DNA from 2 places in the Halomonas sp. NyZ770 genome. Region 1 is predicted to be linked to the other one. Evidence: riboswitches for the same ligand, from Rfam matches in the RefSeq annotation. Region 1 holds a riboswitch; the other holds the start of a gene.
The links. A riboswitch is a leader RNA that binds a small molecule or an ion and turns the genes downstream of it on or off. The one in region 1 is predicted to bind thiamine pyrophosphate.

Region 1 (4,207 bases):
CCTTGCCTGCTGGCCGGTTGGGCGCGGCGAGCCCTCAGCCCGCCGTCAACCGGTGCATCCGCTTGATATTCCACGCCATGGTGGCCAATCGCCACTCGCCGCTGACCTTATCCAGTCCGCGTAGCGAGAACTGCCGGAACCCCATCACGTGTTTGATGATCCCGAAGACCGGCTCCACGGTATGTTTGCGCAATGCGTAGAGCGCTCGGCCCGCCTGCGTCTTCAAGCGGTGTGCCATCTGTTCGACGGGGTCCTCGCTCTCCGGGGCAGGCGGATCCGCGGCGAAACGTTCAAAGACCGGAAGGTGATGGACGTCTCGCTTCATCGCCAACAGCGGTTCGATACCATGGTCATGGCAGGCCTGGATATTGCTGGCACTGAAGTAGCCGGTATCACCCAGCAGGTGGTCAGGTTTTCCCAGCGTTTCCGGGTAACCTTGCCAGGCCGTCAGTAGCGGCATGACTTGCTGCTTGTCATTGGTCGCCTGCGTGACGTGGACATGGGTCACCAGCAGACTCTCGGTATCAACCGCGGCTTGGGCGTTGTAGCACTGATCAAACCCCTTGCCGGTGACCGGCATGATGCGCGACTGCGGGTCGGTGAAATTGATCTGATCCTTGTCACGCGGGCCACCAGTGGGCGGTTCGGGGTCACGCCCACGGGGCTTCTTGCCGGCCTTGCGCTGCGCCTCCCGCCGCGCCACCTTTTCCTGATAGGCGGCTTGCTCGGTGGCGTCCCGCTCCTCGGCGCGCGCCTCGATCTTGGCCTTCGCCTCAGCGATGGCCGCCAGGCGGGCTTCACGGCGGGCAATCTCGGCGGGGATATCCATGCCGTCGGCCGCGTCCTCCTTGTCCGCCGACTCGGCCCGCTCGGTCAGCGCTTTCACCTCTGCCCTGAACTGTGCCTCCAGCTTCTTGGCATGGCCATACGACAACGCCTTGTGCTTGCTGGCGTTGGCCTTGAGCTTGGTGCCGTCCAGGGCGATGGTGCCAAGCTTGAGCAGCTTCATCTCGCGGGCCAGCAGCAGCACCTGTACGAACAACTGTTCCAGTTCCGGCAGAAAGCGGCGGCGAAAGGTGGCCAGCGTGTCATGGTCGGGATGGGTATTGGCGGCCAGGTAGCGGAACGCCACCGAGTCATAGGTGGCACGCTCGATCTTGCGGCTGGAGACCACCCCGGTGGCGTAGCCGTAGATCAGCAGGCTCAGTAGCACCGCCGGGTGATGTGCCTTGGAACCCCGCCCCATGTAACGCCGGGTCAACGTCGAGAGGTCCAGTTGTTCGACAACATCGACAACGAACCGCGCCAGGTGACCATCGGGCAACCACTCGTCTACCGAAGGCGGCAGCAGGTAATCGGTCTGGCGATCCACAGGGATGAAGCGGCTCATGGCGATCTTCTCAGCTCGGCGATGACGGTGGTCAGTATCTCACGGTGCAACGGAAAGACCGACAGGCTGCTAGGCAATGGATTTGCAGGTGTCAGAAGCCTATTGGGTTAGTGAAGGGCAATTATGCTTCCATGAAGCCTGTGGTCGATCAAGTTAACGCCCCCTTGCATCTCCCCCACTCGCCTCCTACACTGCGCTGAATACTGCTTGACGGGGTGCCGGTGGAACCGGCTGAGATCGCTATACGGCTGGCTGCTACAGCAAGTCGTCACGGCGGGGCCCGTTGAACCTGATCCGGCTAGTACCGGCGTAGGAATCAAGCGGTGGTTGGGGTGCGCCGTGTTCACCTGATTCCTTGCCCCAACTCACTCTCCCTTCGCCCGTGCGCCGGTTCGCTGTACCACCGGAGGCATCTAATATGGGCTACCGCTTTACCGATCTCACTACCGCTTGCCAAGCCGATTGGCGCGCTTACATCGAGCACGATTTCGTGCGCCAATTGGGCAACGCCACGCTGCCTGAGTCGTCGTTTCGCCACTACCTGAAGCAGGATTACCTGTTCTTGATCCACTTCGCCCGCGCCTACGCGCTGGCCGCTTACAAAAGCCCCACCCTGGCGGATTTGCGCCAGGCCCACGAGGGCCTGAAAGCCATCGTGGATGTGGAGCTGGGCCTGCACGTGGGCTTTTGCCAAGAGTGGGGCATCAGCGAGCAGGAGCTTGCCGAACTCCCCGAAGCCCGCGCCACGCTGGCCTACACCCGCTATGTGTTGGATACCGGCAATCGCGGCGACCTGCTCGATCTGCACGTGGCGCTGGCCCCGTGCCTCGTCGGCTACGGCGAAATCGCCAACTGGCTAAACGCGCAACCCTCTACGCTGCGCGGCGCGCAAAACCCCTTCGATGCCTGGATCGCCATGTACGAAGGCGAGGAGTTCCAGGCCGCCATGCAGGCAGAGCTTGCGTGGCTCGATACCCGCCTGGCGGATGTCACCCCTGCCCGTTTTGCTGAGCTGAGCAAGATCTTCCGCGATGCCACCCGCCTGGAAATCGACTTCTGGCAGATGGGCTTAGACCTTTCTGAATAACCTCCTACAACACAGAGCAACCGTCATGACTAAGACCGTCAAAAGCAAAACCGCGCACTTTTTAGCCGAAACCGCCCAGGTCGATGCCGCCGCAGTGGCCCCACTGCCCGGCTCTCGCAAGGTGTACGTGGAAGGCTCACGGCCGGATATTCGCGTGCCGTTTCGGGAAATCACCCTCTCGCCCACCAAAACCAGCGGCGTGGATGAACAGAACCCGCCGCTGCTGGTGTACGACACCTCCGGCCCCTACACCGACCCCAACGCCCGCATCGATTTGCGCCAGGGCCTGCCGGAGCTGCGCCGGGCCTGGATCGAAGAGCGCAACGACACCGAGTTTCTGGATGGCCCGACTTCGGAATACGGTAATCGCCGCGCCAACGACCCCACCCTTGCCCAGCTGCGCTTTGATTTGACCCGCACCCCGCGCCGGGCGAAAGCGGGCAAGAACGTGACCCAGCTGCACTACGCCCGCCAAGGCATCATCACGCCGGAAATGGAGTTTATCGCCCTGCGGGAAAACCAGCGCCGCCAGGCGTTGGGTACGGCAGAGGTAGAGCGCATTCTGGGCCATCAGCATGCGGGCCAGAGCTTCGGCGCCAGCTTGCCCAAGGAGATCACGCCGGAGTTCGTGCGCGATGAGGTGGCCCGTGGCCGGGCGATCATTCCCAACAACATCAACCACCCGGAAAGCGAGCCGATGATCATTGGCCGCAACTTCCTGGTGAAGATCAACGGTAACCTGGGCAACTCGGCGGTTACCTCTTCCATCGAAGAGGAAGTGGACAAGATGACCTGGGGCATCCGCTGGGGTGCGGATACCATCATGGACCTCTCCACCGGCCAGAACATCCATGAAACCCGCGAGTGGATCATCCGCAACTCGCCGGTGCCGATTGGCACGGTGCCCATCTATCAGGCGCTGGAGAAGGTCAACGGCATTGCCGAAAACCTCACCTGGGAGATCTTCCGCGATACGCTGATCGAGCAGGCGGAACAGGGGGTGGATTACTTCACCATTCACGCGGGGGTGCTGCTGCGCTACGTGCCGCTCACCGCCAACCGCGTCACCGGCATCGTCAGCCGTGGCGGTTCCATCATGGCGAAGTGGTGCCTGTATCACCATCAGGAGAGCTTCTTGTACACCCACTTCGAGGAGATCTGCGAGATCTGCAAGCAGTACGATGTGGCGTTTTCGCTGGGCGACGGCCTGCGCCCCGGCTCCATTGCCGATGCCAACGATGAAGCGCAGTTCGCTGAACTTGAAACACTGGGTGAACTGACCAAAATTGCCTGGAAGCACGACGTACAGGTGATGATCGAAGGCCCCGGCCACGTGCCCATGCACCTGGTGAAAGAGAACATGGACAAGCAGCTGGAGTACTGCGACGAAGCGCCCTTCTATACCCTCGGCCCGCTGGTGACGGATATCGCCCCCGGCTACGACCACATTACCTCTGGCATTGGGGCGGCGATGATTGGATGGTTTGGTTGCGCCATGCTCTGCTACGTGACGCCGAAAGAGCACCTGGGCCTGCCCAACAAGGATGACGTGAAAACCGGCATCATCACCTACAAGATTGCTGCCCACGCGGCGGATTTGGCCAAGGGCCACCCGGCGTCGCAGCGGCGCGATAACGCCCTTTCCAAGGCGCGCTTCGAGTTCCGCTGGGAAGACCAGTTCAACCTGGGCCTGGACCCGGATACCGCTCGAGAATTCCACGATGAAACCC
Region 2 (4,207 bases), 1.3 Mb from region 1:
GGTCGGCCAGCGCCTCCAGGCGGGTGGGAGTGCCGTGCTGTGCCAGGTAGTCAGGAGAGGCGCAGAACACCATCTGGCAGCGTGCCAGGCGCTTGGCCACCAGGCTGGAATCCGGCAGGCTGCCAATGCGAATGGCCAGGTCGTATCCCTCTTCGAGCAGGTCTACACGGCGGTCATTGAGGTCCAGGCGCACCTCCAGGTGGGGATGATCCCGCATGAAGCGAGCCACCTCGGGAGCCAGGTAGCGAGTGCCAAAGCTCATGGGCCCGTTGATGCGCAGTCGTCCGCTCACGCTTTGAAGGCCGCTACCCACTTCATTGGCAGCCTCCTCCAGAGCCAGCAGGATCGCCTGTGCGCGGGCCAGATAGCGCTCGCCTGCTTCCGTCAGGTGCAGCCGCCGGGTGGTGCGCTGTATCAGCCGCGCGCCCAGCGATTCCTCGAGCGCCATGACCCGGCGCGATAGCAAGGTGCGCGACAGGTCCAGGGCCTCCGCCGCCCGCGTGTAACTGCCCAACTCGGCCACCTTGACGAAGGCTGTCAGTTGGTCGAACTGGGTCATGACCTGAAGAACGCCTGGGCCGCCTGGCGTGGGTCAGGATGGCCGCAAATGGCCGAGATCACCGCGAGCCCGTGGGCACCGGCGGCTTTCACTTGGGCGGCGTGCTCGGCTTTCAAACCGCCGATGGCCACGCTGGGCAGCGGGCAGGCACTGGCCAGCTGGGCCAGCCCGGTAAAACCGATGGGCTGCGCGTGGTCCTGCTTGCTCCCGGTGGCAAACACAGGCCCCAGCCCCACGTAATCCAGCAGCGCCACGGGGGCACGCTGCAACTGCTCCAGGGTATTGATGGAGAGCCCGATGATCGCCTGCTCGCCCAGTACCTGGCGGGCCTGCATCACGTCCGTATCGCTCTGGCCAACGTGCAAGCCGTCGGCACCGCTGGCGTGCGCCACGCTCAGCCGGTCATTGATGATCAGCGGCACTCCGCTACCTGCCAGCACTTCCTTGAGACGCTTGGCCTGGGCAATCATAGCCTCGTCGCTGGCCTGCTTGTCACGTAGCTGGACCAGCGTGACGCCTCCTGCCACGGCGGCTTCCACGGTACGTTCCAGGCCCGTGGAGGCGCATAGCTGAGCATCCGTGACCAGGTAGAGCGTAAGATCAACCGACATGTAGGGTCTCCGAGTGAGGTAGTGCAGGCAGGTCATCTGCCGTGAGCGAGTACAGGGTATCCAGCAGCGCCACATAGAAACTGCCCGGCCCTTCGGCCTGCTGCCCGGCGCGACTGCCTGCCAGATTGAAATAGGTCAGGGCGCCGAGCGTGGCGGCCAGCGGGGCGTGACGGTTGGCCGCCACGAAGCCGGCGACCAGCGCGCTGAGCCCGCAGCCCAGGGTGGTTACTCGTGGCATCAGCGGGTGGCCGCCGGTCAAACGATACAGCGACTGGCCATCGGTGACGATATCGGTGGCCCCGGTCATGGCGACGACACAATGATACCGGCGCGCCAGGGTGATGGCCGCTTGGGTGGCATCGTCGGTGCTGACCGTGGCATCCACGCCCCGGCCTTGGTGGGCAAGGCCGCTCAGCGCCATGATTTCCGAAGCATTGGCACGAATCACACTGGGCTGGTAAGCCAGCAGGGACAGGCAGGTTTGCTGGCGCAGCCGCGTGGCACCCACGGCAACCGGGTCCAGCACCCAGGGCACCGCGTGGGCCTGGGCTGATTGGGCGGCCAGCTGCATGGCCTCGGCCCAAGGGGTAGAGAGCGTACCGATGTTGATCGAGAGCGCGCCCGCGATGGCGGTAAATTCCGCCACTTCTTCCTGGGCATGCAGCATGGCGGGGGAGGCCCCGGCGGCCAACAGCAGGTTGGCGGTACTGTTCATGGCAACGTAGTTGGTGATGCAGTGAACCAGCGGGGTCTGGTCACGCAGCGCGAGCAGCGTCTCGCGTGGGCTGGGTAGGGTCATGACTTCCTCCCGGCAGGGAGGTGGTGAATGGAAGCACCACGACTCCCTACGCCGGTGCTATCCGGTTCAGGTTCAAAGGGTGCTTCTCAGCCGCGTCGCGGCGCCCCTGTCGTAGGCGTACTATCCTCGGCCAGGCGGGATGTGTAAAGCCAATGGCGCGGAAAGATCAGCGAAACGCGATGCGCGTGCCGTAGGTCAGCATTTCATCGGGCGTCATGGCGCTGCCCGAGACGCCGATCATCTCGTCGCCACACTGGTCGGAACAGGTCAATACGCCGTGGGTCAGCCCAAGTTGCCCGAGGGTGTCGCGGATTTCGCCGGTGCCCAGAAACGTGCTGACTTGCCCCTGTGCATTGCTCAGGTCCGAGACGCCGTGGGCATGATGAAAGCGGACCTTGTAGATGCCATCCATCGAGACGACCTCCACGATGGGGGAAAAGCCGTTCTGTAGCGCGTTGGCCAACTGCTTCAACGTCAGGCGATCATCTAGCGTCATTTCAATGTCGGTCATGACACACTCCCAGGCTAACGATACGCTGAATGTACAGCTATAGAGATAGTAGTGTAGAAGAGCTGCATAGAAAATCCACTGCGACCAATGCCTGGGGAAGCGCTCCGCGCGCTGGCAGGCCTAGTGCACTGCATCCAGGGCGTGTTGTTGCAGTTTGATCAGCGGAATGATGTCCAGCGTGCGTGCATTGGTGCCTGACAGAATCACCGGCGGGGCCAGACCGACCTCTGCGGCTTCTGCCCAACGGTGGGCACACAGGCACCAGCGATCACCGGGCCGCAGGCCAGGAAAGCCGTACTCGGGGCGCGGGGTGACCAGGTCATTGCCCTGCGCGCGGGAAAACGCCAGGAACTCCTCGGTGACCATGGCACATACCGAATGAATGCCCACATCGTCGGTGCCGACCCGGCAAAAGCCATCACGATAAAACCCCGTCTTGGGCGAGTGACAGCAGGGGGTGAGCGGCTCACCCAGTACATTGAGATCACGTGACATGCGGCCTCCTCAGGCAGGGGCTAGAATTATCGCAGCGCCGCCCTCATACATGATCCAAGGGGCGGTAACGGCGGATTCGATGGGGTTCGCGTTAGCAGCAGCCTAAAGCCTTGTACATGGTATGGGCTTCGTCAAAGTATTTACGTACCAAAGTGCCTACTTGGGTACCAATTGCCAGATACATCACGCAGCAACAGGAGAAAGTCATGTCGTTTTCAGGTGAACAGCATCCCGGTGTTGCCCCTGCGGCTCCCCAGACCCAAGGGTTTCGGTTGAATCACACCATGCTGCGGGTCAAGGACCCGGAGCGCGCGCTGGCGTTCTATTCCCGCGTGTTTGGCATGCAGGTGCTGCGGCGGCTGGATTTCGAAGAGATGCAGTTCTCGCTCTATTTTCTGGCCAACGTGGAAGCCGACGACCAGGTGCCGGAGGACCAGAACGCTCGCACTGCCTGGACCTTCAGCCAGAAGGGTCTGCTGGAACTGACCCACAACTGGGGCACCGAAACCGAGCAGGACTTTGCCTACCACGACGGCAATGCCGAGCCCCAGGGGTTTGGCCACATCTGCTTCAGCGTGCCGGACCTGGAGGCCGCCCAGGCCTGGTTCGACGAGCACGATGTCACCTTCGTGAAGCGTGCCGACCAGGGCAAGATGAAAGACGTCATTTTCGTCAAGGACGCGGACGGCTACTGGATCGAAGTGATTCAGGCGGATCGCATGGCGGCATTGGGCGGCTAACATGGCACATCTGCTGTTCCGGTTGCGCCACGTGACCGATGAAGAGGCCATGGAAGTGCGCCAACTGCTGGATGAACACGGCTTCGACGTGTATGAAACCCAGGCGGGGTTTTTCCGCCTGGGGGTCGATGCCATCTGGCTGCGCAACCCGGACCAGCGAGATGACGCCGAGGCGCTGCTGGCGCAGTACCAGGTCGAACGCCAGGCCAGCGCGCGAAAGGCCCACCAGGAAGCGCTGGCCCGCAACGAAGCGCCGACCTGGGGGCGGCGTTTACGGGAGCAGCCGATTCAGATCGCGCTGGTGATGGTCGCCGTGATTCTGATCGCGCTGCTGACCCTGCTGCCGTTCATTGGGCTGGCGCGTTAGCCTGGCACACCGCATCCGTCAGGTGCCCGCGTTTCATGTACATCATGACGCCGTGTTCACCGGCCCGCAGCGATGGGGTGGCCCCAGGTGGGAAGCGGCACCAGCTGCCCTGCGGGTATTCGTTG

Region 2: another riboswitch for thiamine pyrophosphate. It lies ahead of thiM (hydroxyethylthiazole kinase); the one in region 1 lies ahead of tenA (thiaminase II).

The regions. Positions count from the first base shown of each region.
Region 1 covers NZ_CP085143.1:2,912,823-2,917,029, forward strand. Annotated here, with positions in the region: gene LG409_RS13540 (IS1182 family transposase) at 35-1,390, opposite strand; TPP riboswitch at 1,592-1,723, shown strand; gene tenA (thiaminase II) at 1,809-2,477, shown strand; gene thiC (phosphomethylpyrimidine synthase ThiC) at 2,503-4,207, shown strand, end outside.
Region 2 covers NZ_CP085143.1:232,184-236,390, forward strand. Annotated here, with positions in the region: gene LG409_RS01115 (LysR family transcriptional regulator) at 1-559, opposite strand, end outside; gene thiE (thiamine phosphate synthase) at 556-1,170, opposite strand; gene thiM (hydroxyethylthiazole kinase) at 1,160-1,969, opposite strand; TPP riboswitch at 1,996-2,087, opposite strand; gene LG409_RS01130 (hypothetical protein) at 2,136-2,480, opposite strand; gene LG409_RS01135 (DUF2237 family protein) at 2,601-2,975, opposite strand; gene gloA (lactoylglutathione lyase) at 3,182-3,715, shown strand; gene LG409_RS01145 (DUF6164 family protein) at 3,717-4,082, shown strand; gene LG409_RS01150 (cupin domain-containing protein) at 4,063-4,207, opposite strand, start outside.